Adhaeribacter radiodurans: one gene and its partner. The protein of the gene in region 2 interacts with the protein of the main gene of each other region in a pairwise test. Links are inferred from orthologs where the notes say so. Each region holds a gene or a part of one and is shown on either strand. Other genes may lie near its edges. The genes, in order: dnaB and dnaA.

Region 1 (16,491 bases), 1.2 Mb from region 2 along the record:
CCTTCTTTAAAAGGAACTTCCAGGCGAGAGTCGGTGCAATTGTTTTTTTCTTTGTCAAACTGATGCCCGTAAACTCGTAAAGCCAATTCTAAATTTTGGTATTGTGCCAAGGAATCAACTAACCGGGAAAGTAAAATTTTGGCCACTTTCATGCGGTCGCTGCTTTCCCATTTGGCCAGCATACTTCCAGACCCATCGAGTAAAAACAAAATGCGGGTTTTCTTAACCGGCTCCGTTTTATTTGCGGTAGTTTGAGCGTAACTCATTCCATTTATAACCAGGAGCAAGCCTAGTACTACCCATATTTTACCTATTGTTTTCAATAAACCCAAAATTTAAATGGAACAGACGGTTATTGCTATATTTAATATAATGTATATAACCAGTTTGATACGAAAAAATTCCCAAACTCATTAATGTCTCTATATTAATTTAGAAACGAGTTTGGGAAATAGTTAGGTATGAAGCGTGATTGGGATCTTGTATGCGCGTAAGATTAATAATAAATAAAATTCTTGTGTAAAGTAAGAAGCTCCAAGTTTATGCGAATAAAAGTAATTTTAAATTATACGGGTAATCAGCAAAGCAAAGTCTCCTATTAATATAGAAGCTGTTTCGCCTTTTAGAAGTTTATTCATTATTTAGTAATTACCGCAACAATTATTCTGTTGCCAGCTACTATAATGTGGTGAAGACACCACCTTAGACAAAATTTTACTTTTTTATATATGCTAAACAGCTTTATAACCGGTTTAACTTTTTACTAATTGTGCTGCGTGATCTTTGGTATCTACCTTCGTGATAATATCCTGGATAATACCTTTTTCGTCGATAATAAAAGTATACCGCATGGTTCCCATGTATTTACGGCCATACATACTTTTTTCCTGCCAAACGCCATACGCTTCTACCATTTTTTTATCGGTATCAGAAAGTAAAGTAAAAGGTAGTTCAAACTTCTGAATAAACTTCTGGTGCGACTTTTCACTATCCACGCTTAAGCCAATTACTTCGTAACCTTTTAGCCGCAAATCATAATAATTGTCGCGCAGGTTGCAAGCTTGCGCCGTGCAGCCCGGAGTATCATCTTTCGGGTAAAAATAAATAACCAGTTTTCGGCCTTGGTAGTCTGATAATTTATGAACAATTCCATCCTGATCCGGAATAGCGAAATCCGGGGCTCTATCGCCAATTTGTAATGCCATATGGTAAGTAGTAGGTATTAAGTATTAAGTTATACGTTGTCTTAAATCAGTTTTGTTTTTTTTAAAGAAGTAAGTTTAATTTGAACAGCTACTTAAAAAGTAAATAAACTCTCGTAGTATATCTGATTTATTAAAAAGAGCATAGTGTTAAATGCGGGTAGTATATACGGTTTCGCGCCCCACGGCATCTTTTACCCATAACTTTAGCTCGCCCGATAACGGTACTTTTTTGTTTAACCTTTCGGAATAAAGCATAGCAGCTTTGTGTTCGTACTTAAGTAAAAGAAACTGGCCGTTTAATTCGGCGCGGTAAGAAGCTAAACCCGATAAATCGTCGCCTACTTTAAATCGAACCAGGGTAGGAGATTTAGAAAGTAATTTTACAGTGGGAGGCTTGAGGTCGTTCATTATTTTGTACTTGCCCAGGTTGCGGGTAGTAAAAGTAAACTGATCGTCTTTCCAGACTCCGTTAATAAAGGCGCGGCTATTGCCCCGGCCCAGCCACACGGCTCCCGCTGTAGTTTTATCCAGAATAGGTTCTTCGGGTTTAAAAGTTACTTTTAACGGCTGAAAAAGTGGGGTGTTAATATCATTAATAGACCAGACACCTGCCTCGTAACCAGACCAGAGGAATAGAGTGTCAAAAATTGTATTAGGATAAAATTGTAAAGTTACGTGGTTGTCGGCGTAAGAATAATCGGTGCCGGCTGGAATGGTTTGCCGGAAGAAAAACTTTTTAGTTTTACCGTTAAAAACAAGGGAGTCGGGTAGGCCGCCCCGCAAATCGTACAAATAAACGGAGTTGGATTGCACGGTATAGCTCGGTACCAGATCGTACCGTTTATTCCGGATAAAAAGATTTATGTTTTTGGGAATGCTTCCGGTGTCTACTGCCGCTATTTTAAGAACATCTTCGACTACTTCGTAATTAATCTGCTGTTTTTTTACTGAATTAGCAAAAGTATGGGTAGCTGCTGGCAAAGTGCCTTGAATAATGAATTGCAGGGTGGTGGTATTGTTGTAAGAATCTTTAAACTGCATGGTTACCGGGTAAGTAGCTCCTGGGTTAATTTTAAATTTCCCTTTATGAGCGCCGGTATTGTAAAGTGGTAAAGTATTGCCATCATCAATATAGCACTTCTGAAAGTTCTTACCGGTCATTTTCAGGTTTTCGTAATTTACGTGCCACGACACCATGCGCTGGTAATCAAAAGGAATATTATCGAGTAAATGAGTATAATGCGGTTTTCCGCCCACAAAAACGTTTACTTCCTGCACCCCGTTCTTATTCCAGGCTCCGGTATACCGGTCGAAAGCATTAAATTCTAACCCCAGCACGCCATTTGCCCGGATAGTATCTTTTAAAATGTAGGAATTAGGAGCATTTTTTATGGCCGGGAACTCTAGCCGGCCAAATAAATGATTCAGGCGGGCATCAATACTCAAGGTTTTAAAAGCAATGGCAATTACTTCGGGTGCCACATTATCCTGAATTTCTTTGAAGCCGTATTTTAGAGGATTTAGTAAATTATTTTTGGCGTCACGTACTTCAAAATGCAAGTGCGGCCCCATTGATCCGCCGGTATTGCCGGATTTAGCAATTATATCGCCTCTTTTAAAAACAAACTGGTCTTTTCCAGGGGTTAATTTTACGTCGAAAGATTGCTTGGCATACTGCATTTCCAGTACGTATTGTTCAATAGCCGGAGCAAAACTTTCGAGGTGGGCGTAAGTGGTGGTTAAGCCGTTCGGGTGAGCCAGGTACAGCATATACCCATACCCGTAGCTGGAAACCTCAATCTTGGAAATATACCCATCGGCGGCAGCATAAACTGGTAAACCGGTTACGCCATCGGTTTTAATATCAATACCCCCGTGAAAGTGATTGGGTCGGATTTCGCCCATGCTGCCCGATAAATAATTCTGGCGGCCCGGATGAATTGGAAATAAAAAATAACTATCGGCTTCTTCGGGATTTTGGGCGTTAACCCCCGGGAACAATACGCTGAAAAAAGCTACTAAAACGAAAAACTTACTTAATCTCAAAATCTAAAACTTTTTTATCTTCTATAAATCCTTCCAACCTATCGCCAATTTTTACGGGACCAACACCTTTAGGAGTACCGGTAAAAATAATATCGCCTTTTTTTAAGAGGATAAATCGCGAAATATAACTGATTATATTTTCGAACGGATGCAGCATCAGGCTAGTATTGCCTTGCTGTTTAATTTCCTGATTAAGGCGCAAAATAAAATTGATATTTTTTAAATCAGGATAATCTGTTAAAGGTAAAAATTCTGACACAGGAGCAGAGCCATTAAAACCTTTGGCTAAGTCCCAGGGCAAACCTTTGCTTTTAGCTTTAGATTGCAAATCGCGGGCAGTAAAATCTATCCCTAAACCAATGGCATCGAAATAATTGGCGGCAAATTTTGGTTGAATGTTTTTCCCTTCTTTGCTGATGCGCAAAATAATTTCTAACTCATGATGAATTTCTTGGGTAAAATCCGGATAGTAAAAAGGATCGTTATTTTTAATTAGGGCGGTATCAGGTTTTAAAAAAATAACCGGTTCGTCGGGTACTTCGTTTTGTAATTCGGCAATATGATCGGCGTAATTACGGCCAATGCAAAGTATTTTCATGCGGGAAGTAGTTTTATTCAAAAATAGCTGAATAATTTTTTTAGAAAAGTCTTACCAACAAAATTCAACAACAGTTTTTTAGAATTTTATACTTTCGTATTCATTTTCAAACCTTTAATAAAATAAAGGTAAGCTCACCAGGTTAAGCAGAAAAGAAGCCGGAACATTTCGGGCTTACCTAGCCGTATAAAGCCAACTGGCATGTAATATGCTCTTTAAAAAGCAGAGTTTTACTTTTACAGAGTAAGTGATTTTTAAAGAATTAAAGTTTTTCATTAAACCAGCTAATTTTATGTGGAAGAAAATATGTGTTTACAGTAGTTTTTTAATGGTAATGGGTTGCGCTACTGTGCCTATTACGGGTCGCCGGCAGCTTTCTTTGGTTCCTTCGGCCGAAATGCAGCAGATGAGTTACGCTTCTTACAAGCAGGTGCTAGATACGGCTAAGGTGGTAAGTAATAGCCAAAATACGGCTATGGTAAAGCGGGTAGGACAGCGTATTCAAAAGGCCGTAGAACAATACATGGCGCAGAACAATCTAAGCGACCAATTAGCTGGTTATGCCTGGGAATTTAATTTGATTGAAGATCCTCAGGTAAACGCCTGGTGTATGCCGGGTGGCAAAGTGGCCGTATATACGGGTATTATTCCCATTGTCCGCGACGAAACTGGTTTAGCGGTAGTAATGGGGCACGAAATTGCCCACGCTATTGCCAAACACGGCGATGAGCGCATGAGCCAGGGTTTACTGCAGCAATTAGGCGGTGCTACTTTACAAGCTGCCATGGGATCTAACCCTAGTTTAACGAATAACTTATTTTTAACCGCGTATGGTGCCGGTTCGCAATTAGGCTTGCTGGCTTATGGCCGCAAGCAAGAATCGGAAGCAGATGAGTTAGGACTTATTTTTATGGCAATGGCCGGTTACAACCCTCAGCAGGCAGTTCCATTTTGGGAAAGAATGGCCGCTGGTAAAGGTGGACAAGCTCCGCCCGAGTTTCTTTCTACTCACCCTTCCGACGAAACCCGGATTGCCGATATTCAAAAACACATTCCAGAAGCTTTAAAGTACTATAAAAAATAATTGAATCGTTCGATGAAAAATAAAAGCCTGGTTGCGTATAAACAATCAGGCTTTTTAATTTGAATTTTATGAAAAAGAAATTATTCTGGATTGCGGCTCTAACGCTGGCTTTAGTCCTTAAATCAGATAAAGCGAAATAGTTGCTAGTTGTTCGTTATTGGTTGTTAGATTAAGGAATTGGTGAATTGCTAAATTGTTAAAGAAAATATAGGACGAGAAACCTTTAGTTTTTAATTTTAAATTCTATCCAGCTATCGCGAGCGTCTTCGCTCGTGATGATTATTGTCAGGTCTTTGGTCGGTTGAAAATAGTTGCTGATATGATTTTAATGAAAGCTTTTTCGTACGCCCGGCCGGAGGCCCTCCCACATAGTAGCCACGATCGAAGACGCTCGCGCCACCAAGATTTTTTAAATTTTTAACCTTCCAACCTAACCTGCAACTTCCAACCTGCAACTTTCAACCTAACTTAAAACTACCTTTAAAACTGCGGAGTTTAATGCGGGTAAAAACTTTTTTGGTTTGCAAAGGAAAATCGCCTTTCATGAGCCAGTCGTAATAGTGCGGATCTTTGGCAAAAATTTCTTCGACGGGCACGTTTTTGTGTTTGCCAAAATTAAATACTTCCTGACCAGCAGGATTAAATAAAATTCTACCAGATAAGTCGGCCGTGTTCTGAAAAGTAAATTTGTGCAGCTTCTGCATGTCGTTGGCCACCGGAAATTCCTCTTTGCAATCGGGAGTGGTTACCGAAACGTTTTCGTATCTCTCTAATTGCGCTTTTAAAATATCGTAGGTAGCAACAGTATCGGCTTCGGCGCTGTGCGCATTTTCCAGAGGTTTGTTGCAGTAAAATTTATAAGCTGCCGTTAGGGTGCGCTGCTCCATTTGGTGAAAAATCCGGCAAACATCTACAATGGAGCGGTTGGTAATATCAAAATCAATATCCACCCGCAAAAATTCTTCGGCCAGTACCGGAATATCAAATTTTATTAAATTATAACCCGCTAAATCGCAGCCTTTTAAAAAAGCATCTACCTGGTGCGCTACTTTGGCAAAAGTGGGCGCATCTTTTATGTCTTCGTCGTAAATATTATGAATTAAACTGGTTTCGAGCGGAATAGGAATAGTGGGATTGATGCGCATGCTTTTGAGAATTTCTTCTCCCGATGGCATTACTTTCAACATGCAAATTTCTACTATCCGGTCGCGGCAAATATCTACGCCGGTAGTTTCCAGATCGAAAAAAACAATGGGTTTACGCAGGTTTAGTTTCATGTGCGCTTTATTTTTAGCAGATGCTGGTAGCCAGCGTTTGAACATCCATATTATCGTACGTGCCCGAACTCATCAACAATAAATTTTGATTTTTCCAACTTAAAGACTGAAGGTAATCAAATAGTTGCTGGCTATCGTTAAAAACCTGTATAGAATCATTGGCAAAAGCTTGTTTAATGTCTTCGGGTTGCAGGGCTGGCATGCGTTTGTGTTCCAGAGTTTTCGGGTTAAAGTAAACAATGGGCACATCGGCGTTACCAAAAGCACCTTTGTACTGCGGTAAAAAATCTTTGTTTAAACTGCTAAAGGTATGCAGTTCCAGACAAGCTACCAGGTTACGATCCGGAAACTGATTTTTTAAGGCTTCAGTAGTTGCTTTTACTTTAGACGGAGCGTGGGCAAAATCTTTATATATGCGGGTGTAATTATTACCGGCTAAAAACTCCAGCCGACGAGCCGCTCCTTTAAATGTTTTAAGAGCTTCGTAAAAAGCTTGCGGTTTAATGCCTAGTTGTTTACAAACTTCTTTCGCTGCCGAAATATTACGTAGGTTATGTTCCCCGAAAATCTGGATCGGTATATCGTCTTTCTTAGTTTTTAAATAGGTAATACCATTATACACCTGATGTTCGTGTGCCGAATAACCAATGTATTTTACTAAATCGTTGCGTGGAACGCAAACGTGCAATACTTGTTCATCGTCTTGGTTGTAGATGAGGGTACCGGCTTTTGGAGTCATTTCGGCAAATATGCGGAACTGTTCCCGGTAAATCTTAGGATCTGGAAATACGTTAATATGGTCCCAGCTAATACCACTAACCACGCCAATATGATGATGATACAAATGAAATTTAGGAACTCTTTGAATAGGAGAAGCTAAATACTCATCGCCTTCTATTATAAAAATAGGAGCCTCTTCGGTTAATTTTACCATGTTATCGAAGCCTTCCAACTGCGCACCTACGGCATAATCAAACAACCGATTATGGTATTGCAGAACGTGCAGAATAATGGAGGTAATAGAAGTTTTGCCGTGGCTGCCCCCAATTACAATACGCTGCTTATTTAAAGACTGCTGGTAAATAAATTCTGGAAAAGAATAAATTGGAATACCTAATTCCTGGGCACGTTGCAGTTCCGGATTATCGGCGCGAGCGTGCATACCCAGAATAACGGCATCCAGTTCCGGCGTAATTTTCTCGGGAAACCAACCCATTTCAGCGGGCAAAATACCGGCTGTTTTCAACCGGTCGAACGCCGGATTAAATATTTCGTCGTCGGAGCCACTAACTTGCAGGCCTTTCTGGTGCAGGGCCAGGGCTAGATTATGCATGATACTGCCGCCTACAGCAATAAGATGAATGCGTTGCAATTGAGTTGTTTGCATGTATTCCAGTGAGTAAGACAACAAATGTACAAATTTTTTTTAGTCACGTTAGCCTTAAAAATTTGCTTCTGCGGGTACATTTACTCAAGACCTACATCTAAAGTTTTTACCTGGTTCAGTACCAGCACCTAAGCTTCTGTGGACGAAAAGGTTTATAAATTGTTAATAAGCCAATCCAGAACTTTGTTAGATTTGTGTATGGAGGAGAGTAAAGTAAAGTTTTCCCGCGATGGTAAAAATGCCCGTTGGAATGGCAAGAGTTCGATTACTGCTGGATTAGGTAAAATACCACCTCAATCTTTGGATTTGGAGGAAGCTGTATTAGGGGCATTAATGCTCGAAAAAGATGCCCTAACAACCGTTATTGATATTTTAAAGCCACAAAGTTTTTATAAAGATGCGCACCAGAAAATTTTTAAAGCCATTCTGGCGCTTTTCGATAAATCCGAACCGATTGATATTTTAACGGTAACCCAGCAATTGCGCGAGGATGGGGAACTGGAATTTGTGGGCGGCCCTTACTACATCATGAACCTGACTACCCGCATCCATTCCGCGGCCAACGTTGAGTTCCACGCGCGTATTATTACTGAAAACTCCATTAAACGGGACCTGATTTCTATATCGAGCGAAGTAGAAAAACGGGCTTTTGAAGATACCACGGACGTATTTGATTTACTCGATTACGCCGAAAAGTCTTTGTTTGAAGTATCGGAAGCGAACATTCGCAAAAACTTTGACGATATGCGTTCTTTGATGCACAAAGCCATTAAAGAACTCGAAGAAAAGAAAAACCAGAAAGAAGGTTTAACCGGGGTGCCCAGTGGATTTACCGCTTTAGACCGGGTTACATCGGGTTGGCAACCTTCGGATTTAGTAATTTTAGCGGCTCGTCCGGCAATGGGTAAAACGGCGTTTGTAGTTTCGGCCATGCGTAACGCGGCTGTAGACTTTAATAAACCCGTGGCCATTTTTTCGTTGGAGATGTCGTCGCTGCAGTTGGTAAACCGTTTGATTTCGGCGGAGGCTGAATTGGAAAGTGAAAAAATTAAGAAGGGTAACCTGGCCGATTACGAATGGGCCCAGCTCAATCATAAAATTTCCAAATTATCGGAAGCCCCTATTTTTATTGACGATACGCCGGGTTTATCTATCCGGGAATTGCGCACCAAGTGCCGCCGGTTAAAAGCCCAGCACGATATTCAGATGATTATCATCGACTATTTGCAGCTGATGACGGGTAACGAAGGCAAAGGGGGCGGCGGTAACCGGGAACAGGAAATTGCTTCTATTTCGCGGGCTTTAAAAATGTTGGCCAAAGAACTAAGCGTGCCGGTAATTGCGCTGTCGCAGTTGAGCCGGGCGGTAGAAACCCGCGGTGGCGACAAAAAACCCCAACTATCTGACTTACGTGAATCCGGGTCTATTGAGCAGGACGCCGACATGGTAATTTTCTTGTACCGCCCTGAATATTATGGTATCACTGAAGACGAATTAGGGAACCCAACCCAAGGCGTAGGTGAAGTAATTATAGCCAAGCACCGGAATGGTTCACTGGCTACGGTACCGCTTAAATTTATTGGTAAGTTTACCAAGTTCGGCGACCTGGAAGGCGACTTTGGCGCTGATCCGTTTGGCGGCGGAGCGTTACCACCAAGTAATTTCGATGATCCGTTTGGTGGAGGCAACGCTGTACGTTTACCTAGCAAAATGAACGGCGACTCTTTACCTAAATCCAGCTTCGACACCGAGGAGCCGCCGTTTTAAGTTGTAGGTTGCTGGTTAGTAAATTAGAAAGTTGTAGAAGAATTCTTTAACCTGCTAGTGCGATTAAAACTATAAAGTAGTCAATATAAAATCTTATAAAAGCAAAAAGCCTCCTATAGGAGGCTTTTTGCTTTTATAAAGGTAGAGCTGTTCCATCTTCTAAACTGATTTAAAAATATTCAAAAAAAGTTCCTCGGAATCAATTTGTCCGGGTTTGCTATTTAGAGAATCTGTAAAAAAAGTAAGGTTTATAGATATCAAATTTACAAATGGGCGTATATAGATGGTATAATTTATCACTTCCATTTTATAGCAAAAATATGAAAAAACATTTTTTACTGTTATTGTGTCTGTTTAGTGTGCGTTTGCTGTACGCCCAGGATGCGGTGCCCATTACAGGTAGGGTTACCGATGCCAAAACCGGTGAAGCCTTAATTGCGGTAAGCGTACTTATTAAAGGCACTACAAATGGTGCCCAAACAGATGTTGAGGGCAATTTTACCGTAAATGCTCCCGCAAATGCCACTCTCGTTTTTAGCTACATTGGTTACCAGTCACAAGAAGTGCCGGTAAATAATCGCACTTCCATTAATGTTCAATTAGCTACCGATGCTACACAGTTAAACGAAGTAGTGGTAGTGGGTTATGGTACCCAGCAAAAGCGCGACGTAACCGGTTCTATTACCTCTGTTAAAGGCGACGAATTAGTAAAACAATCTTCCCAGAACCCGGTAAGTTCTATTCAGGGTAGAGTTGCCGGCGTGCAGATTACTAATACCGGTACTCCGGGTGCTTCGCCGCAGGTTCGGATACGGGGGGTTGGTTCCGCGCAAGGTGGGGTAGAGCCTTTGTATGTGGTAGACGGCACTTTTGTGCCGGATCTGAGTTTCTTGAACCCAGCCGATATTGAGTCGATGGAGGTTTTAAAAGATGCGTCCAGTGCTTCTATTTACGGGGTAAGGGCCGCGAATGGTGTTGTATTAGTTACTACCCGGAAAGGAAAAGCAGGAGCCCCCCGAATAAATTACAACGGTTTTGCGGGTATCCAAAAAGTTACTAACCGGTTAGAAATGGCCAATGCTCAGGAATACGCCACGTTAGTAAACGAGAAATTCGAAGCAATTGAAGAGCCCAGAAGACTTCCTTTAAATTCCCCCTCAACGGATTGGTACGACCAGGTTTTACGTACCGCTCAAATTCATAACCATCAGTTGAGTATGTCTGGCGGAACAGAACGGATTACTTATAATTTTAGTGGTAGCTACCTGAACCAACAAGGTATTGTAAAAAAGAACGATTTTGAACGGATAACCGCCCGCTTGCAGACCGATTTTAAAGTAACTAACAACATTAAGGTAGGTTATAATGCCATATTCTCTAACATTAAAACCGATACTATCCCATCGGGCGTTTTGTATCAGTCGTATGTTGCTCCTTCTATTTTACCGGTTAGAGAAGCAAATGGCCGCTACGGTGATCCGGCCAATATTAATTTAGGTAATTTTTCTAACCCGAAAGCCAGTTTAGATTGGTTTAACCAGGTAAATCGATCTCAAAGGTTAACTGGTAATGTTTTTGGCGAATTAACTTTTTTAAAAGATTTTACTTTTCGGACCAGTTTGGGTATCAATTATTTAGTAAGCGATTACCGGAATTACCGGTCGCGTGATTCTTTAACATCTATCCAATTTGCGGAAAGAAGCCTTTTAACTAAGGGCAATTACAAAGGCAACAGTTGGCTTTGGGAAAATACCTTAACGTATAATAAAGAGATTGGAGCAAACCGGTTTACCGTTTTATTAGGAATTTCATCGCAAAGAGATCGCTGGGAAGAAATTATAGGTACTATTAACGACGTACCTAATAATTCCGAAGCTTCTTATTATTTTGGATTAGGTGATCAGGAAACTGCCAGAATCCAGAATAATGGTGACTTGTATACTTTCGCTTCTTATTTCGGCCGGATTAATTATGCTTTTAAAGATAAATATTTAGTAACCACCAGCCTGCGCTACGATGGTTCTTCTAAATTTCCATCAGACAACCGGTTTGATATTTTTCCTTCCATTGGATTGGGCTGGATGGTAACCGAAGAGCCGTTTATGAAAAATCAAACGGCTATTAATAACCTGAAAGTGAGAGCTAGTTGGGGTAAATTAGGAAATAGTAATATTCCTTCTAATGTTTTTAACCAAACAGCTAATTTAGCTCCGGGTTATATAGCTTTCTTTGGGGGAATACCTTACACCGGCGGTAATTTTGATCAGGCCGTTCCACCTACCCTGCTGTGGGAAGTTGTAAAAGAAACCGATTTAGGTTTTGAAATGGTTACGCTCAATAACCGCTTAACAATAGAAGCAGATTGGTACGATAAAAGAACCGAAGATGCTATTTTCAGGGTGCCTTTTTTGAGTTCTTCCGGGTTAGGAGGTTCTATTAACGGAAACTTTGCCAGTTTTAAAAATACCGGGGTTGAATTTGCCGCTAATTGGAACACCGAAGCTACTTCCAACTTCCGCTATAACGTAGGCTTTAACGTAGCTTATAACCGAAACGAAGTTACTAATATAGATACTTTCATTCCCCAATACGGTGGTAGTGGCGGAGTTGCCGGTAATTTAACTACTATTTCCCGGTTAGGCGATCCCATTGGTTCTTTCTATGGGTTTGTGGTAGATGGTGTTTATCAGACCGAACAGGAAGTTACAGGTTCCGCTCAGCCCGCTGCTAAACCCGGCGATTTCAGATACCGCGATTTAAACAATGATAACGTAATTGATAACCGTGATAGAACCATTATCGGTAATCCTAACCCACGTTTTATTTACGGTATTAACTCGGGTTTTAATTTCTATAATTTCGATTTGCAATTAGATATTCAGGGCGTAGCCGGAGTAGAAATTTATAATGCCAATAAAGGAAACCGGTTTGGTAATGAGAATTATACCAAAGATTTCTTTGATAACCGCTGGCATGGAGCGGGTACCTCCAATTCCTATCCTTCGGCTGATTTAAGTGGCATTAATTTAGACCCGAATAGTTGGTACATAGAAAATGGAGATTACATCCGGATCCGGAATTTACAAGTTGGTTACACGCTGCCTACTACTCTTACCGGAAAATGGAAGATACAATCTATTCGATTTTATGCGAATGCCCAAAATCCAGTAACCCTCTTTAAGTATAACGGCTTTACCCCCGAAGTAGGTGGACCGCCAACCAATGCCGGGATAGATTTAAATGTTTATCCTCTTTCGGCAACATATAACTTCGGTGTCAACGTTAATTTTTAATCTAGCATTAATTTCCAAATGAAAAATATATTTTATAAAACAATATCTAGAATTCTGATTGGTTTTAGCATTCTGGCTTTGGGAGGATTATATTCCTGTAAAGAAGAATTCTTAGATGTAGACCCCCAGGGAAAGCCGGAAGAATCAGAATTTTTTGTTAATCAAGAGCAGGCTGTAATGGGAGTAAATTCCATTTATGCTCAACTACGGGCCTGGCCGGTTGCGGCCTTTGCTCACCTGGCGCTAACCACTATTGCCTCCGACGATGCGGAAAAAGGCAGTACGCCGGGGGATGCTTCCTTTATGAATGATTTTGATAATTTTACGTTTACTTCCACGCAATTTACTTTAAATGATTACTGGAGTGGGCAGTATGCGGGCATAAACCTGAGCAACCAGGTGCTCACCCGAGTACCAGCCATTACCATGGATGAAAGCCTAAAAGCTCGCTTGCTGGCCGAAGCTAAATTCCTCCGGGCTTATTATTATTTTAACTTAGTCCGGGCTTTTGGCGGGGTTCCGCTGGTAACTAAAATTCCGGAAACTCCAGAAGAATTAAACCCTGCCCGGGCAACGGCCGAAGAGGTATACGCCTTAATTATAAGCGACCTGACCGATGCCTCCAGCGTTCTGCCAGTTAGTTACGATGCCGCTAATGTGGGCCGGGCTACCAAAGGAGCCGCTTTAGGCATGCTGGCCAAAGTAAAAATGTATCAAAAAGCCTGGCCCGAAGTTTTAAGCCTTACCGAGCAGGTAATGGCTTTACCTTATTCTTTAACCCCAGATTATTATCAGATTTTCCGGTTTGCGGGCGAGAACAATGCCGAGTCTATATTTGAAGTTCAGGCCGAGGTAATACCCGGCAATTGCGATGCTTCTAACAGTCAATGGGCTGAAGTTCAGGGAGCACGGCCGCAGTTTGGTTGGGGCTTTAGTATTCCTACTACTGATTTAGACAATGCCTTTGAAGCTGGGGATGTGCGGAAAGATGCTACCATCCTGTACCGCGGGGAAGTAACACCGGAAGGTGATAAAATTAGTGAAACAGCCGATAACCCGCGTTACAACCAGAAAGCCTACGTGCCCGGATCAGTAGCTAAGGAATGTGGTTATGCCAAAGGCCAGAATATCCGGATTATGCGTTTGACCGAAGTATTGTTAATGCACGCTGAAGCCGCGAACGAACTAGGCCAAACGGACAAAGCTCTTAGCTCTTTAAACCGGGTACGCGAACGCGCCAAGTTAGACCCAATAACAATAACCGATCAAGCCCAACTAAGAAACATCATCTGGCACGAACGGCGGGTAGAGATGGCTTTGGAAAATGGAGATCGTTTCTTTGATTTAGTACGGCAAGGCCGGGCTGCTGAGGTATTTCAGGCACTAGGCAAAAACTTTACTCCCGGTAAAAACGAAGTTTATGCTATCCCACAAAATCAAATTGAATTAAGTGGCGGTACTCTTACCCAAAATCCGGGTTACTAGGGTTCTAAATTTTTAAAATTTAAAAAATCAGGAAGTCAATCTGTTTGGCTTCCTGATTTTTATTCTAATTCTTTTTTATCAGTAAAGAATGACTTACTCCCGACAGCCTTATTTGTACTTGTTGTTCATTATTACTTTAATTTCCTGTAAGGCAAAGGAAGAAGAAAATGTAACTCCTCCGGTAATTACCCCAGAGATAGCCCCCGTTACACCTGATAAAGAAATACTGGATGAAGTACAACAAGCTACCCTGCAATATTTTTGGGAATATGCGCATCCGGTATCGGCTATGGCTCGGGAACGTACCGGTTCCGGCGATTTAGTTACCAGCGGTGGCACCGGTTTTGGTATTTCGGCTCTAGTTGTTGGTGTAAACCGCGGTTGGATTAACCGCGCCGAAGCCGTGGACCGCCTAACCAAAATGTGCGAATTTTTAAAAAATGCGGACCGGTTTCATGGAGCTTGGAGTCATTGGCTGGATGGGAATACCGGTAAAGCCATTGCTTTTAGCCCAAATGATAACGGAGGCGATTTGGTAGAAACTTCTTTTTTAATAAACGGCTTGTTAACTGCCCGAACGTACTTTACTGGCGCAGATGCCAAAGAAACAGAACTACGCAATAAGATTACCCAATTGTGGGAAACCGTTGAATGGGATTGGTACGCTTCTCGGGGCGATAATCAATTATACTGGCATTGGAGTCCGGATTATAATTGGGAAATGAATATGGCCATCCGGGGCTGGAACGAATGTTTGATTACCTACATTCTGGCTTTAAGTTCTCCCACGCATGCTATGTCGCCGGCAGTTTACCAAAATACTTTTCAAGCATCTGGTTTTGTAAATGGGCAGCCCTTAGAAGGATATTTGCTTCCTATAGGCCCTAGTTATGGTGGGCCTTTGTTTTTTGCCCATTATTCCTTTTTAGGATTAGACCCGCGCCAAATGCAGGATCAGTACACTTTTTACTGGGAACAAAATGTAAAACATACACTTATAAACCGGGCTTATTGTTTGTTTGCTGCTCCCAAAAATTACGGCTATCATGCTGGTTTATGGGGGCTAACGGCTTCTGATGATCCGGATGGGTACAAGGCGCATCAGCCGATGGATGATAATGGCACTGTTTCCCCAACGGCGGCAATTAGTTCTATGCCTTACACGCCTTATTATTCCATGCAGGTTTTGCGGCATTTATATACTACTTTAAATAAGCAGCTTTATGGCAGTTACGGCTTCTACGATGCTTACAACAAATCACGGGGTTGGGTCGCCAAAGATTATCTGGCCATCGATCAAGGGCCTATAGTGGTAATGATAGAAAATTACCGCAGCGGTTTACTTTGGAGTTTATTTCATCAAATACCTGAAGTACAAAATGGTTTAACAAAAGCCAACATAAAGCAACCAAATCCCGAAACCGGCTTTTATCTGGCTATTCCGGAAATCAGATCCGGTTTATATGACTTGTTAAAACATCCCGACCAGAATAAGTACCCGATAGATGTTTCGATAAAAGATGCTGGCGGTTTTACTTTAACTTTAGAAAAAGAAAATGGTTCGGTAACCGAAAATATCTGGCAAGAAGAACAAAAAGCTCCCGGTTTATACCCAATAACCTTCGGCGAAAATGTGCCGGCCGGTAAATATACCTTACGACTAAGCAGCTTGGCTGGCGAGAATAAGTTAGTCGTTTACCTGCACTAAATTTTAAAATTTTTAAAAAATCAGCTTATGAAAAACGTATTCATTCTAATCTGCTTTTTAACAATGCCGGGTTTGCTCTTAGCGCAAAAGAATAAATCTAAAAATACAGCCAATATTTTTGACAGCTCCCGACCAAAAAACCTCTCGGATGAGCAATTACTGGAGTTGGTACAAAAACAAACTTTTGCTTATTTCTGGGATTTTGCCCACCCGGTAAGCGGCATGGCCCGCGAACGCAGCAACAAGTCTTTTGACTACGGCGACGAAGTAGTAACCACCGGCGGCACCGGCTTTGGTTTAATGGCGATTATTGTGGCTGCCGAAAGGGGCTGGATTACCCGCCAGCAAGCCGCCGAACGTACCTTAAAAATAGTAAATTTTCTCTGGAAAGCCGACCAGTTTCACGGGGTGTATCCGCATTGGCTGGATGGGGCAACCGGCAAAGTAATCCGGTTTAGCCAGAAAGACGATGGCGGCGATTTAGTAGAAACATCGTTTTTATTTCAGGGCCTGATTTGTGCCCGTCAATACTTTACTCATGACAACCCTACCGAAAGCCAACTCCGCAATAAAATTCTCTGGATGTGGGAAGGCGTAGAGTGGAACTGGCACACGCAAGGCGGGCAAAATGTGTTGTATTG
Region 2 (16,584 bases):
ACTACCCCGGTGCTACCAACGTGGAGAATTCTATCGATTTGCTTGAGTACGAATGCGAAATTCTGCTACCGGCCGCTTTAGAAAATCAAATTGATGAAAGTAATGCGGCACGTATCAAAACAAAAATAATAGCTGAGGGCGCAAATGGTCCTGTTACCCAACCAGCCGAACAAATTTTACTAAGCCGTAATATCTTTATTTTACCCGACTTGTATTTAAATGCGGGTGGTGTTACAGTTTCTTATTTTGAGTGGTTGAAAAACTTATCGAATGTACGTTTTGGCCGCATGGGAAAACGTGCCGAAGAAGCCAGTCTGCGCCGGATTATTGATACAATTGAAACTACCACAGGTAAAAGCATTTCTGCCAAAGAACGGCAGTTAATTATTCGGGGAGCCGATGAAATTACCTTGGTTCATTCAGGTTTAGAAGATACCATGATTCACGCCTACCATGAAATGCGCGACGTTATGCGGGAGCATCCTACCATATCGGACTTGCGCACCGCTGCTTTTTACAGTGCTACCGAGAAAATTGCGGTAAGTTACTTATCGTTAGGTATATTCCCGTAAGGAACATTTAGAAAAAAATATTCTGAACAGATTAAACCCGCCAGCAAAAAACTGGCGGGTTTTACTTTTTAAATAGGTTGCTGCAGTTTTTTTACTTTTTCCTGCTGAATGGTAAAATACTCTTCCCAATCAGAAATAGTAGTGTCGTCGAAAGTAATGTCGCGGTTAATGAGTTCTTGTTTAAATTCGTCGAAGCTTAGGTCGTACCAATTTTCCAGCTTGTGGGAAGGGTGGGTCAGGCCGAAATCGTTGGCCAGATAAGTAAAAAACTGATTGTTGATTTCGTTCAGTAATACTCCATTATCCATAATTACCGACTATTTAGAGGTGAAATTAATTAATTCGAAGGCTCTATAGGGATATATAATTGCTTGAAAAAATATAATCAGATAAGGTAAGTACTAATATATCAGAAATATTACAAAGTAGGAAGCATTTCGGTTTAAAAAACACCTGAAAAATCCTGATTCCCAAGCTGCTAAAAACCTAATGGATTTGTAACCACTATTAACCTGTTTTCCGTTTGCTCCCTATTACTAAATAAATCTTTAAAGCCAGTAAACATGACAGTTGCTTTAGATCAAATCCATACTTTGATGCGGAAAATAATTACTATAATGTAATTCTTGAAACACCAAAAGGTAACCGTAACAAACTGTTTGACAATAAAAAATTAGGGGTATTTAAACAAAGAACATGGTAGCGGTAGAAGAAATTTACTAATTCTTATTCGGGGTAGTTAGTTTTAGGATATTACTTTACCCGAAAGTTCAGTTAGAAAATTTGAATCTTGCATCTTTTAAAGTTTCGGAAGTAAACTAACTCCCCAAAGCCATATATAAAATCCGGCTACTTACCAGAATTACTAATATCCCGACTAATATCATCAAGCCTTTCACTGGTAGGTTCTTCGACAGATTAGCAGCAATAGGTGCGGCAATAACGCCACCTAAGATTAAACCAGCAATAATTTGCCAATGATGAATACCGATCATAGTGAAAAAAGTAATTGAACTAGCTAAGGCAATAAAAAATTCTGCCAGATTAACGGAGCCAATTGTAAAACGAGGAGAATGTCCGCCGGCAATTAAAGTAGAAGAAACAATAGGACCCCAACCGCCCCCTCCAACTGAGTCCATAAAACCGCCAAAAACTGCCAAAGGTGCAATTAACTTTTCTTTTAATTTAGACCGATTGGGTCGAAAAGCTTTTATTATAATTAAAGCTCCTAATACCAAAGTATAACTGGCCACTAAGGGTTTTATAATGTAGTTATAGCTTTCTAACTCTGAAAGTATATAGGCGCCTAACCCCGCCCCAATTACCCCTGGAATCAAAAGGGAAGCAAATAATTTACGGTTCACATTTTTTAATTTTAAATGCATTAAACCAGAAGCACCACTGGTAAAAACTTCGGAAGCATGCACGCTGGCACTTGCCGCCGCCGGAGAAATACCCAAGGTAAGAAGAAAAGTAGTGGAAGTTAACCCATAAGCCATACCTAAAGCCCCATCTACCATTTGCGCAATAAAGCCACCCAACATATAAAGAAAAAACTCCGAAGTAGTATTTTGTGCTAACCAATCATAAACCGTAGCAGAATCTTGTACGGGAACCTGGCCCATAAAAATTAAAATAGTGGCTAGTACAATGCCTACCACACCAAAGTGAAATAAAATATTTCTTGGTTTTCCAGTCTTAGCCGGAGTTTCTAAATCAACCGGTACAATAACGGTTGTATTTACTTCAGGTTCGCTTTGGTTTGTATTATTAGATGGTAGCATAGATTTTATTTACTAAATACTATATCAATTCTTTACTGGTGATAGAAGGAGAGAATGAAATTTGTAAATACACAATCCGACCTCATCTTTCATCATTTAACCTTACACCTACCATCCATTTATCTTATTCAATAAAAAAAATCAGGTTAATAGCGTTTAATTGGGGATAAAATAGTATAGTAATTTAATTATCAGAAAGTTATGTAATTTTTTTTTAAATTCTATGGTTAAAACTCCTAAGTTCCTGGGTAAAAATAAATATTCGGTTTAACATCTTTATTGGAAAACAACCACCCATACTCCTCTTAAACTTAGGAGGGGAACTATTACCCAACCTATCAGGTGTTATTTAGTCTTATTGTTTAGGTTTTAAATGCTTCTATTAAACTTTATAAAAATTTATAAAAAGCAATTACAAGTAAGCCCTTCCTTTTTTCTGTTTATGCTTTCTAAATAAATAGCAATAAAGTAGCGGCGAGTCATAAACTGAACCGCTACTTTTATTTACATTAATAGGAAAAATTATAAATTTGGTTGGGGGGTAGTACGCAAATAAGGTTTAATTACTTTGTGGCCCTTCGGAAATTTAGCCGGGATATCCTCGGTTGCAATAGCTGGCACAACAATGCAATCCTGACCATTTTCCCAATTGGCGGGTGTAGCTACGCTGTAGTTGGAAGTAAGCTGTAACGAATCAATTACCCGTAAAATTTCGGCGAAGTTTCTTCCGGTGGAGGCCGGATAAGTTAAGGTTAATTTTATTTTTTTATCCGGACCAATCACAAAAACCGAACGCACTGTAGCCGTATCGCTGGCATTTGGGTGAATCATGTCGTACAAATTGGCAACTTCTTTATTAGGGTCTCCAATTAAAGGAAAATTAACGGTGGTATCTTGCGTTTCATTAATATCCTTAATCCAGCCCGCATGCGAATCGATGGGATCTACACTAATAGCAATAACTTTAGTATTACGTTTATCAAATTCATCTTTAAGTCGAGCTACGGCACCCAATTCGGTAGTGCAAACGGGAGTATAATCACGAGGATGCGAAAATAAAACTGCCCAACCATTACCCATCCATTCGTGGAAGTGAATAACACCTTCGGAGGTTTCTGCTGTAAAATCGGGGGCAATATCCCCCAGTCGTAACGCCATAGTATTTTATTTAATTTAAGTTAAACATGTTTTTAAGAGAAAGTTATTAAATAATCTAAAAGCCTTCTGATTATAACAAGCACTAAAAAACAATTCGGTAGCCTAGGCTTTCTGTGCCTGAAAAATTATTAATTTGTTTTAATTATTTAATGACCAACAATATGCAGCCTGGTTTAGAATCGGATTTATCCCGCCTGCCGCTTCGAAAAATATAATTGTTGTTTTTGTAGCAGCTGCGTTTCGAGGTAATTAATTGGTTTTATATTTTCAAAGACAATACTTAATTCTTGCTCCAGCTCGGGCAATCGGTTTACGGCTACCCGCACCTTTATTAATTGATTGAATGTATCTACCTGCGCGTGGTGGTGCAAAAAATAACTTTTCCGCATAAGCGTATCAGAAAATAAAGTAAAGGCATCTGAATTAGTCGAAAATCGGAACGAAAGACTCTCGCCAAAGGAACTTTGCCAGGTGAATGGTTCCTGACCAGTAGAGCTAACTGCTGTTGTTTTGTTACCGGTTTTAGCGTGCAACCACTTTATAAGTGCTACTGAGTTTCGCACCTGGGCCTGAAAAGATTTAATTAGTTTATGAAGTTCTTGTAACTGGCTTTTATCCAGGACCGTGATTTTAGGTTTAGCTAACGTTAACGGTAGAGCAAGTGCAGATTCAGGAGCAACTAATAGGTTACTTTCGTTTTCAATGGAAGACTTAAAAAAAGAATTGTTTGGGATAGAAGATGTGTTATAATACACAGAAGAAATTGCTTTCATGCGGAAAATTTTTAAAGTAGAACAATGATTCTTAACTAATATCGCCAGTACCGTAATTCTACTTCGGTATGGCCGCTAGCTACAACAACCCCGCATACAACAAAGGAAATTAATTTTTAGAAACTTATCCATTTTGTTCATTTTTCTATACTGGTTATTATAACCAGTGAGCGTTCATTTTGTTATACAAAATTATTTGTTGGTAAATATACTTATTTATTTAATAATCCGTCAACTGTTAAGGCTACATAATATAGACCGCCAATAGTAGGACCTGCCGCATATTGAATATAACGTTGATTAAAGATATTAGCACCACCAACTTTTATGGTTGTATGCATCTTTGGTACCCGGTGGGTAACCTGGGCATCAAAAGTATGATAAGCGGGCACCGATCCGTTCGCTAACGGACTCTCCCATAAAAAAGAGTCTTGCCATTTCCAGACAATGTTAAAACCTGTATTTTTAATTACCTCCCGGTTGCCGATAGATAAATTGGTGATAAACTTAGGTGTATTAAACCCAGTTACAAACACATCTTTTTCTTCGTTGGTTTTAATGTTATTATAGTTTACGTTACCAGCTAAAGTAAATTTCTGATAAAAATTGTACGTAATACCCAACGATGATCCGTAATTATTGTATTTGTTTTTAGCGTTGGTATACACCCGGTAACGAGTTTGTTTGTTACGGTTCGCCGCTAACATATCTATTACCGAAGCATCCGTACTTACCTTATCCGAAGCTGGTACTGCTACCTCCACCTGGCCCAAAAAGCCACTGTATTCATTGGTGTAAGCGTCAATGTCCACTACTAATTTATTTTCCAGTAGTAAGCTTTTGTAGCCTACTTCAAAGGAATTAATCCGTTCAGGTTGGGTGGCCGATAAGTTGGTAACATCCAGTAAGCTTCGATTTTTTAAAGCCGCATCGTTAGAGGTAAGTCCGGCGGTTACGTCTTTGTTAACAGCCGCATTAAAAGTATTTACCGAAGTTAGCGTATACGAGTTATCCAGGTAACCTAAACCTTCGTTTATGTAAGACAACCCGCCTACCCGGCGTACATTACCATTGTTTACGTAAGATAAGGCCTCAAACAAAGAAGGAAACCGGAAACCATTCTGGAACGAAGCCCTAAAGTTATGCTGCTCCGAAAGTGTGTAAACGGCTGCTAACCGGGGGTTTAACTTAGGATCAAATTCCGGATTGTAATCCAGGCGCAACGAACCAAAAAGTTTTAGTTTGTTATCGAATAAAGTTTTCGTTACCTGACCAAAACCACCTATTTTCTTATAATATACATTATTGCCACCGAGCAGAGTTCTCTCCTCAATTGGCCGGGAGAAATCAACGAAGTTATTCCCATCCGGAATAATCTCGTAAATCCGGGCATCTAAGCCCACTAATACGTTTACAAATTTGATTTTATCCCCAAAATCGTATTGCGCATCGGCGTGGTAGAGGCGGCTCATTTGCTTTAACCAGGCACCACCAGTAGCGGGTGCACCCGGAATCACCGCTCCATGATCCCAGTTATTTATGCCCCGAATTGTATTTTTCAAGCTCTCGAAGGCGGGAGTTCCAGGCTCAGTCCGACCCTGGTCAGCGGATTGCCGGGCAATTTGCATAGCTGTTGTTAAATCAACTCCGTTATTTAATTCGTTTTGCAGAGCTGTTTTAAATTTGCCTCCCCAAACCTGGTTCGTGCCGCCCCCGGTAATATCCAGGTTATCTACCATAGGTTTCACGTTATAGGAATCGCCGGTATTTTCGATAGAGGCATAACCCCGAATGAAGTAATTAGTCCCTTTTAATTCTAAACGATGATTCTGGACCCGTACATTGTCTAACTGAATTTTATTACCCCTTTGGAAAACCCCATCCATTTTACCAATGCGGTAACCGTACGAAAGCTCCGCATTATCATTTAACCGGTAATGCAGCGCCGCATCAAACTTTAAGTTATCTACAATAGGACTAACAACATCCTTTTCCCAGTATCCCGTTCTTCTTACCAAAAAGGTCTGGTTTTTACCCTGGTACTGAACACCACTTAAAGTAACCGCATTGTTATTTTCGTCACCGTATTTATTCCAGGCATCGTAAGCAGGGTTATTGGCCCCAGCTAATTCCGGAAAGCCCGGATTAGCAGTATTTAAAGTATTAGGATTTTGATCAGTGGTTGAGTTTGAGCGCCAATCCGTTCCGCGCATGTAGCTTCCGTTAATTTTAAATGCCCATTTGTTATTAAATGCTTTCGCATACCGAATAGCGGTTTCGGTTAAAACACTGGGATCATGATCAATACCATCAACATGATTTACGCCAGTCTTTTGGTAAACGCTTAATCCTTGGTGTAAAAAGGGGCTCTTCGTAATCAGGTTAGCCATACCGTTAATTGCGTTCATGCCGTATAACGCCGAAGCAGCTCCCGGAGTAATCTCAACACTGGCAATATCCAATTCAGTGGGGCCAATGGCATTACCAAGGGGTACACCCAAGGTAGCAGCTTGCATATCTACCCCATCAACGAGTTGCATAAACCGGAAATTATTAGGAATGTTAAAGCCGCGGGTATTGGGCACTTTAAAGGTAAGGCTCGAGGTAGTCATTTGCACCCCTTTCACATTTTCTAAAGCGTCATAAAAACTGGGAGCCGGGGTTTCTCTGATAGCACGGATATCCAACTTTTCAATGGCTACCGGGGATTTTAAAATACTTTCCTCAACCCGGGAAGCTGTAATTACCACTTCTTTCCCTAATACTGTTTGTGTTACCATGGCTACATTCAGTTTAGAACCCACACCGGTAACTTCATATTCTTGCTGCTGAAAACCAATAGATGAAAAAATTAAAGTAAACGGAAACCTTAACCTGGTACGTAAGGAAAAATCTCCGGTAGTGTTGGTTACTGTTCCGGTTACGGTACCTTTCACGTACACACTCACTCCCGGCAAAGGCCCTTTGGCTTCCTGGTCTGTTACCTGACCTGAAATCTCAATAATATTGTTTTCCTGACCATAAACAGTAAAAAATGTTAACAGAAAAGAATAAGTGAGTAATAAAATTTTTTTCATTGAATTAAAAAGGGATTAGTAATTTTAGGTGCTGGCTTTTTGCTTTTAGAAGAAAGATTTTCAAGCTTTTATAAATTATAAATAGAAAGTATCAAGCTTATTTATTAGTTATTAGTAAATAAGATTAACCTGATTATTCATTTATACATCTTTAAAGTTATTTATATATTGTCTACAGAAATAATAGACAAATAAAGAAAGAAGTTTTGAAAGTGGCAAATATTTTTTTAAGCCACTAAGGAATTTATTTTTTCCAGGTCGGTTAAATAGGTAGTATCCAGAATGTTAGCAGTAGCGTCGCGCACTTTTTTCATTACAATCCGGATTTCGCAGGTAATTTCGTCCACGCACTCGTCGCACTTACGGTAATACAAATGGCTAACACAAGGTATTGGTGCTAACGGGCCATCAATCATACGGACTACATTACCTACTGATATTTGGGCAGGATCTTTTACTAAAGCGTACCCCCCGTTTTTACCGCGGGTACTTTGTAACAAGCCTTGGGTTTTTAAATCAACCAGAATGGCTTCCAGGAATTTCCGGGGAATACGTTCCCGTTCCGAAATATCCGAAATTAAAATCAGGCCTTTATCGGCGTTTTTGGTGAGGTATAAAAGGGCTTTAAGGGCGTATTTCGCTTTTTTAGAAAGCATATTTTTTATTTAGCCGGCTATTTTACCCGGTTTTCACTTTAAATTTCTTTTGTAATTCTTGAATAGAAGCTTTAAATTTTTTATCCGTATCAACTAAATCTGAAACTGTTTGCACCGAGTGAATAACAGTACTGTGATCGCGACCGCCAAAATGATAGCCAATTGATTTAAGCGAATGGCTCGTAAACTCTTTCGCAAAATACATGGCTACTTGCCTGGCCGTAACAATTTCCTTTTTCCGGGTTTTTGCTTTTAGCGAATCTAAAGTTACATCAAAGTACTCGGCTACCGTTTTCTGAATAAAATCTAGGTTTACTTCAGTTTCAACGTCTTCAATAATATGCTTTAAAGCGTTTTTGGCCAGTTCCAGATCAATTTCTTTCCGGTTAAGCGATGATTGGGCAATTAAAGAAATAAGTACTCCTTCCAGTTCCCGCACATTGGTATCTACCGAATAAGCCAGGTATTCAATTACATTATTCGGAATATCAATTCCATCAGCCTGCATTTTCTTCTGGATAATAGCCATGCGGGTTTCAAAATCAGGGCTTTGTAAATCGGCGGTTAAACCCCACTTAAAACGCGATAATAATCGTTCTTCTAAACCTTTTAACTTAGGCGGTGCGCAGTCCGAAGTCATCACAATTTGTTTACCGGATTGGTGCAAGTGGTTAAAGATGTGGAAAAACATTTCCTGGGTCTTTTCCTTGCCACTCAAAAACTGCACATCATCAATTATTAGAATATCTACGAGCAGGTAAAAATTAGCAAAATCTTGAACTGTATTTGTTTTTAACGACTCGATAAACTGGTTTACAAATTTTTCGGAAGAAACATACAGCACAAATTTTTCGGGCCAGGTGCTTTTGATATGATTGCCAATGGCGTGAACCAAATGCGTTTTGCCTAAACCTACACCGCCGTATACCATTAAAGGATTAAACGAAGTAGTACCCGGTTTGGTAGCTACGGCATAACCGGCAGAACGCGCCAGACGGTTGCAATCGCCTTCAATGTAATTATCAAAATTGTAAGAACTGTTCAGCTGAGAATTAAAAAAATTACGATCAATGGTTTTAGAATCGAACGGGTTCTTTAAGAAATGCTGTTCCGGCTGATACGAATTAGTAATGGCGGTTGGTATTTTCTTCGTAGGAATATTAACCGTTTGTGGCTTGTTAAAATCATTGCCCCGATCCACAATAATGGAATACTCCAGGCGGCCTTCGCTCCCTAACTCCTGGTAAATTACTTTTTTTAACAAGCCCACATAGTGTTCTTCCAGCCACTCGTAAAAAAACTGGCTCGGCACTTGTATGGTCAGCACATTATCTTTCAGTAACAAAGGTACAATAGGCACAAACCACGTTTTGTAGCTTTGCTCACCTATATTATCCTTTATTACTTGCAGACAGTTCTTCCATACTGTCGTACAGTCTTTGATCATGAAAGTCACTATTCCTTAAGTTATTATCCTACAATTTACCGAGGCCCAACAATTTTTGAGGGCTACAAAAATCTAAAAAAAATACTTAACAAAAAATTATTTATTTACGAACTTATTACAGGCTGCCCCACCGGCAGCACCACAGCCGCAACGTTTATTTTTTGCTTGTTTTTTTTACTAAAATTAAAATCAATCCGTCCTAAATTAATTCCGGCCCAACCTACCTGATTAATAATAGTTTCGTGGCCATTGGAGTGATTTATTTTTTCGGGAGCTTCCATAAAGGTATGCGTATGGCCGCCCAATATTAAATCTATACCGGGTACTTGCTGAGCCAGCTTCCGGTCATCTATTTTCGCGTTTTCGTATTTATAACCCAGGTGCGACAAACAAATTAACAGGTTACATTTTTCGTTTTCGCGGAGTTGTTTCACCATATCGGCAGCTCGTTGTACCGGGTCCAGGTAAACCGTAGCCTCATAGTTTTTCTTATCTACTAAACCGGCCAGTTCAATACCCAAACCAAAAATGCCTACTTTAATGCCTTGCTTTTCAAAAACTTTATAGGGCTGAAAACAATCCTTCAAAATAGTTTTACTGAAATCGTAATTAGCCGATAAAAAAGGAAATCCAGCATTTGGTAATTGCCGTTGCAAACCCGCTAATCCATTGTCGAAATCGTGGTTACCAAAGGTAGCCGCATCATAGCGCATTTGCGTCATTAACTTATACTCCAGCTCGCCGCCAAAAAAGTTAAAAAAAGGGGTGCCCTGAAAAATATCGCCGGAGTCGAGTAATAATACACTGGGTTCCTGCTGCCGGATTTGGCTGATTAAAGTAGCCCGCCGGGCCATACCACCTAAACCACCATTCGTTCGCCCATCGTTCGGAAAGGGATCAATGCGCGAATGCATGTCGTTAGTATGCAGAATGGTTAACCGCACGGTTGAGGCAGCCCAAATATCTTCAGGCAAAGCCATGAAACCAGTTGCCGCCACTCCAACCGCAGTTCTTTTCAAAAAATCACGTCTATTCATTATTCGGACGTTATAAAGTAGTTCCTCGTTATTAGTTGTTCGTTGTTCAACGGTTGAATATGTACTATTTAATATTTTGATTTATCGTTAAGTAAATCCGGTCCAGCAACTTACTTTTTTTGGTAATCTGTTTCGTCAGCTTAGAGGCTGACTTTTGTTCATTCATCACTCGTCTTACTCCACTAAGACTAGCGATAATCAAATAATTTTAAAAATTAATTTTTCAACCTTCCAACTTTAAAACCTATCAACTTTCTAACCTTCTAACTACATCACTTTCACCCGGCCTTCTACGTGAGCTTCTACCGGTTTTCCTTGAGCCGTTAGTTGCTGAATGTGCTGAATAATGGCTTCGCGCAGTAAAATACCCGCTTTCTCCGTTTTAATGGCTTCTTTCAAAAAACTTAAATTATCTCCTCCATTAGCCAGGTAATCCGAAATAGCCAGGGTGTAGATCTTTTGCGTATCTAAAGGTTGACCACCAATTAGAATATTAGTTGCTTGTCCGTTTTGTAAAGTAAAAGAGGCATTTGATACCGATAAAATTTTTGTTTTCGCGCCAAACTGAAAAAGCTTTTCGACGGTAGAACCTGAAAGAGTTAGTACCAAAAGTTCATTTTCAAAAGGCATTAATTCAAATACATCGCCAATGGTAATTTTTCCTTGCGGAATAATATAGCGTAAGCCACCTTTAGTCATGAGTCCCATATCCACGGGTTTTCCCAATAAAGTGGCCGCCTGACTGCGCTGTAAATCTGCCACAAAATTACCCAGCGACGACTCCACAAAATTACTTTTTAATTCCACAGGAGCCGTACCAATTACCTCCTGCATGTGCTGCTCTACTTTCTGGCGATAAGGTACTATCATTGATTCGGTAGCCATGTCTGCCGCTACTGCTGCATTTACCGGCAACTTCGCTTCGGGCCGTAATTGCTGACTTGGCTGCCAGGTTCGTTGACAAGAAAAAAGTAAAAAAGTAAAAATAAGGTCTCGCCAATAAAGCCGCCAGCGGAAACTCTTCATGGATAATGGGTGAAGGTGATTAGTGAATATACATAATAGCTTTTCCTAAAACAAATCAAACAAGCGTAAAACTTATTTGAAAATATCTATATTACCTGGATCATACCTCTTTAAATATTCAAGTTTATTCTGTTATCGGCCTTAAATTACCATTCATTCCATTTAAAATTAATCTACAACTAACCATCAAATAGTTTACAAATTAGCGAGAAGCGTCTGTAAGGTTTTGGCATTTGTAATAGCACTACCCATTATAGTATTGTTAAAAAATACCCAAACTTCTTTATCATCCAGCAGCCAATCATTGATCATATAAGCATAACGTTCCAGTTTTTCGTCGGAATATAAGGATGAATACAAACGCTCGTCGCCGTGCAAACGCAGGTAAACAGTTTCGGTAGTAGTAGTTTCTAAGCTAGGGAAACGCTTGCCGGCACTGGCAATGACAAAGGTAATCTCATAATCACGTAGTAAATCCAGGGATTCTTCCGAAAACCAAGACGCGTGCCGCGCTTCTAATGCAAACTTAACCTCGGGATAGTGCTGCCGAAGTAAACGGTAAAAACTCTCGGCTGTTGGCCGGTCGTAGCGAAAACTGCCGGCAATCTGAATTAAAATAACTCCCAGGCGCTCTCCCATAAGAACGTACCGGCTCATAAATTTAATTAAGGGCTCCTCGGCGTTCTCGAATTTACGTTTATGGGTAATTTCCTGGTTCAGTTTGGCACAAAACTTAAAGTCAGAAGGTGTTTGGTCCAACCATTTCTGAATGGTTTTTTCCATGGTGAAATGATAAAAACTACTGTTTATTTCGGTGCAGTTAAAATGCTGGGAGAAATAAGGTAAGTAGTCAGCGGATGGAAGATCTTCGGGATAAAACAAACCTTTCCAACGATAACTCCAGCCAGAGGTGCCAATATGTAATTTATCCATTATTCGTATATCTTAGTTAAAATACAATAAATACAACAATACGATAATGGTAAAATAAAAAACGCAGCATGTAGCTGCATTTTTTAATTTTTATCTCATTAAATTAAAATCAATTAAAATATATAAATAAAGAGAATACGAGATGCTTATTTCTAGTTAGTCCATGTTTTTAGCATAATCTTTCAGATTAATAGCATGAATTTTATCAGGATAACCCCGAGTTTTATAAACAGTCCAGAAAGAGTAGCCCATAACTGCACCATTATCTGTATCCAGCACGTGGTGAACTACGTTATTAAAATCTATTAAGCTAACGCATTGCGTATTTAAGTAAGCACAATTTGGCGTTCTGTTACGTATAGCGTTTTCAGAATGTAACGTGAATATGGTAATCTCTAACTCTAACTGTAATCATATCACAATCATCAAACATTTTAAATTTAATATAGGTAGCACTTAAGTTATATTAGCTCTATAGTTACTTAAAAATCAGAAGGCATTTTGATGGTATACTATTTAAGTTTACCAGCTCTATCGGCCTTTCATCTGCTTTGCCAGAAGGTATTAGATTATTTAATTCCTCTATATTGCTATAAATTTGAGAGAGTTAAAAAGCATATGTTCTTAAATATTGTTATAACCTTAATTATCTTTTTAATCGGGATTCTTTATAATAAAAAAAGATCGGTTAAACTTTGGCTAGGCATCCTGCTCTTGGTGATTGTTGCTAATATTGGAACCTACTATGCTCGCGTGCATTTAAGAAACCGGACCAGATCGCTTACTGAAAATACCCATAAAATGAGCATAAAGGCTTTTTTAAATACTATTAAAAATAACCCGGCTATAGTACGGGCAATTTACACGGAGCAAGGCTATTTGGCTATTATCGTAGCAAACGATGGAGAAGACAAAACCGAAATGGCAATGTATTATTGTGATTTGGCAAATTCGGAAAATGTTTATCTGGGCGGTGTAGTAATTTTAGATGCGGCGGATACAAAATATGGTAAAAGTTACGCCTACGGTACCGAACTGGGAGAAGCCTCTTGCCATTAACCTGATTGAAGAACCAACGGCATTATTTTAGAAAATTACTACTTATGAAATGGCTATCTTATTTTTGTTTGTTCTGTTTATTTGCTTTGGGTTGTAAAAAAGACGAAGAAAAACCTAAAACTTTTGATGAGTTAGTACAAGGCGTCTGGAACGTAACCTCTGATAAAACCGAGTACTTTGACGCCGCCAATAATAAAGTCTACGAAGAAAGTACTACTAATAATTTTAAATACATTATCCAAAATAAAAATATTATCACCAATAATGGGGGTACCATTGCTCAATATGCCACATACACCCTGAACGAGCAAAACGGTAAAAAGTACATCAACTTAATTGCCTCTGGTTTAAATTCTATTTTTGAAGTAACAAACCTTACTGATACTAAAATGACCTGGCAACAAGAGAACTTTAATGTTGTTTATTTTGAAGGCGGCGCTCAAAAAACAGCTACTAAGTCAATTTTTACAATTGAACTGGAAAAATAAAATATTTACATTTTGCTAAGTAAATAGACACAAATATCAAGATAGTAGATGTTTGGCTTTTCGTATATAAGTATTGGAATAGTAACTCCTTTTTACTCCAATCTCGAAAGCATGTTTAGTAAATTAATTTTTTGAGATGTTATACCAAATAGTAAGAATTAGTTACTTTAACGGACTTTGATGTTATTCTTTGGAGCCTTTTCAAGTCTCCAGGGTGCGGTGCTAACTTATTTGACAAGTAACAAGTTTGCCTCGTGGCCGGCGGCCCTCGTTTGGCTCTTTCGGGCGGTTTAGCGAACATTGGCTCACTGCGTTGCGCCATGCTGCTCTGCAGCACCGGAACGCTAAAAGGCCCTCTATAGCCAAACTGGTGTTAGTTGCTAGTTGCTGTTGCTTTTCTTCACCTCTTGTATAATTAACTTGTATCATTCAGGAGAAGAAAAATGATTTTTATAGCTGCTACTAATGACAAGTATTAACGGAATTAAACTTCCTGTTCTGCTTTCCCTCTCCGCAAATCCTGAAAAAGCCAGTTTAATACAATCAAATAATACTAAAAAAAGTAAAAACAGTAACTAAGAATAAAGACAGCAGTTTGGCTGTGGAGCACCTGCTAGGGTTCTGGTGCTGGAAGCGTTCCGCAGCGGAGCGAGGAAAGGAAGACTAGCGAGTGAGGAAGAGCCAAACGGGGCCCGCCGGCCAGGAGGCAATCTTGAAAGTAGAAAGTTAGATAGCACCGCAGCCTAGAGACTTGGAAAGCCTCCAAAGAAAACCCTTACTAGAAAGCAAAATCTAGGAAAGCTTTTTGATACAATTTGGTATAATTTACAAGAATTCCAATAATCACTACTTATCATTTCTTCAGAATCTTCTTTTAAAAGCTGCTTTTCACTTAAATAAGTTAGAGACATTTAAATAAAGAATTTACTTGATTTACTAAATTAAAATGAACGGTACCTAAAAAGGTAAATTGTTATGTTACCATTTTAAATACCATCCATTTTGGTTGCGGTTTTAGTAAATGCTAGCCGTATAAAGTTGTGAGGCAGATGGTTACGGTTCTGGTTTCTGGAACATTAACTCTGTAAATAAAACGTAACCTATTTTATGGTTTACTTTTACCTGCGCCCACTGATTATTCCATTTGCAAATTAGTTCTACCCGGTCGGTGGTAGCAATAGTTTGAATGACGGGAGTAGTTGTACCTGCCTGCTGGTACATTTTAACGTTTTCACTGCGAACTTTTACTCCAATTAATGGAAAATTGTCGCGGGCCATTACTAAACCGAACTGCAGAAATAACACGAGTGAAAGAATTAGCTTTTTCATAATTTTATAGGTTTTAGATGGATTGACAGTAACTGGCAGCGTGCCAAAGAACTTCGGTAACAGAAGTTACAATGGGTGTGCCATTATGCTAAAAACCTGAAAAGGAACCTTAAGGAGCACTTTTTGAAAAGTGTCGGGTTACTAGCTGTTCGTTATTGAACATTTTATTTTTTGGATTGTCCATTTATAATACACACCAAAAGGCACATAACAATAACATTCAATTATTATCAGCGGAATACTAAACAAAATAAACCCAAGGACATTTATAAGTAATAGCCGTTTCGGTTTTACCCTGCTCTTCTTCCGTAAAGTAACCCATATTTATTTTGTGAAACAGATTATTCTAAATAGTAAATTGGGCAGATAAAAAAAGCGGACAGGTGAATCGGAATAGGCTAATATTAATCCGTTTTGCTAAAAATGGCGTACACATTTTAAATGGCAGTTTATTTAAATTATAGCCTAAATTTGTCTGCTAAATAAAACCGTATTGTATGCCAGATTCATTAAAGCGCCTTTCTTTGTTTCCCGAGTTTAAAAAGATTTCTGGTTCGGAATGGGCAAACAAAGTTCGTAAAGATTTAAAAGGAGAAGATCCGGAAAGTTTAACCTGGCATTCGCCGGAGGGTATAACCATACAACCATGCTACCACTCAGAAGACTTAGCTGATCAGCCATTAACCGAAGCTATTCCTGTTCAGTATCCTTTTGTCCGCGGCCATAAAACAGCGAATAATAATTGGGAAAATATTGCCGTTATTACAGTTAGTCACAATTTTTGTTCAGCCGTAGATAAAGGAGCCAAAGCAGTAGAACAAGGCGCCGATGGTTTGCATTTTATTCTTCAGGATAAAGTAATTCTTGATTTTAATTATTTACTGCAACATATAGATTACAACCGTTTTTCTATCAGTTTTACGGTAAGCCAAAAACCAACTGATTTCCTAAAAACTTTTTATAACGTCCTTCAAGAGCTACACATTTCAACTTCAGTACTACGCGGTTTTATTTATTTTAACCTATCCGAAGCCCATACTTTTTATACCCGGTCTTACTACGATGAGTTAGCTGCTTTGCTGAAGGTATACCAGGACAATACTTCTTATAAATTACTCTCGATAAATGGGGCGGGCTTTGCCTTTAAAGGCGGAACAGTAGTGCAGGAAATAGCTTATACCATTAGTGCTGCCGTTGCCTGTTTAGATGAACTTACCAATCGGGGAATTCCTGCGGAATTAGTTG

What was found.
Region 1: the proteins of dnaA (region 2) and dnaB interact in binary tests that used the Escherichia coli proteins (3 or more experiments, as listed by UniProt). The link is inferred for Adhaeribacter radiodurans from one-to-one orthologs.

Annotation. Positions count from the first base shown.
Region 1 is NZ_CP055153.1:4,396,157-4,412,647, reverse strand. The notes cover bases 7,201-10,079. They hold dnaB (replicative DNA helicase), read left to right. Parts: upstream 7,201-7,795; coding sequence 7,796-9,364; downstream 9,365-10,079. Other genes in these bases: HUW48_RS17575 (SusC/RagA family TonB-linked outer membrane protein), read left to right, coding at 9,685-10,079; HUW48_RS17585 (UDP-N-acetylmuramate--L-alanine ligase), read right to left, coding at 7,201-7,597. Outside these bases: HUW48_RS17615 (vWA domain-containing protein), read right to left, coding at 1-323; bcp (thioredoxin-dependent thiol peroxidase), read right to left, coding at 753-1,205; HUW48_RS17605 (M23 family metallopeptidase), read right to left, coding at 1,353-3,251; HUW48_RS17600 (fumarylacetoacetate hydrolase family protein), read right to left, coding at 3,238-3,849; HUW48_RS17595 (M48 family metallopeptidase), read left to right, coding at 4,142-4,933; HUW48_RS17590 (exonuclease domain-containing protein), read right to left, coding at 5,392-6,171; more of HUW48_RS17585, read right to left, coding at 6,224-7,200; more of HUW48_RS17575, read left to right, coding at 10,080-12,657; HUW48_RS17570 (RagB/SusD family nutrient uptake outer membrane protein), read left to right, coding at 12,676-14,142; HUW48_RS17565 (glucoamylase family protein), read left to right, coding at 14,231-15,850; HUW48_RS17560 (glucoamylase family protein), read left to right, coding at 15,878-16,491. UniProt on the Escherichia coli protein: The main replicative DNA helicase, it participates in initiation and elongation during chromosome replication. Travels ahead of the DNA replisome, separating dsDNA into templates for DNA synthesis.
Region 2 is NZ_CP055153.1:3,174,998-3,191,581, forward strand. The notes cover bases 7,256-10,227. They hold dnaA (chromosomal replication initiator protein DnaA), read right to left. Parts: upstream 9,468-10,227; coding sequence 8,043-9,467; downstream 7,256-8,042. Other genes in these bases: HUW48_RS12870 (TonB-dependent receptor), read right to left, coding at 7,256-7,364; HUW48_RS12875 (RrF2 family transcriptional regulator), read right to left, coding at 7,592-8,020; HUW48_RS12885 (bifunctional metallophosphatase/5'-nucleotidase), read right to left, coding at 9,572-10,227. Also shown: HUW48_RS12845 (Glu/Leu/Phe/Val family dehydrogenase), read left to right, coding at 1-572; HUW48_RS12850 (hypothetical protein), read right to left, coding at 641-880; HUW48_RS12855 (sulfite exporter TauE/SafE family protein), read right to left, coding at 1,391-2,356; HUW48_RS12860 (peroxiredoxin), read right to left, coding at 2,879-3,514; HUW48_RS12865 (hypothetical protein), read right to left, coding at 3,700-4,287; more of HUW48_RS12870, read right to left, coding at 4,500-7,255; more of HUW48_RS12885, read right to left, coding at 10,228-10,504; HUW48_RS12890 (5'-nucleotidase C-terminal domain-containing protein), read right to left, coding at 10,772-11,530; HUW48_RS12895 (DUF72 domain-containing protein), read right to left, coding at 11,726-12,463; HUW48_RS27285 (hypothetical protein), read right to left, coding at 12,620-12,742; HUW48_RS12900 (hypothetical protein), read left to right, coding at 13,265-13,522; HUW48_RS12905 (hypothetical protein), read left to right, coding at 13,567-14,010; HUW48_RS12910 (SH3 domain-containing protein), read right to left, coding at 15,064-15,339; HUW48_RS12915 (methylmalonyl-CoA mutase family protein), read left to right, coding at 15,837-16,584. UniProt on the Escherichia coli protein: Plays an essential in the initiation and regulation of chromosomal replication. Binds in an ATP-dependent fashion to the origin of replication (oriC) to initiate formation of the DNA replication initiation complex once per cell cycle.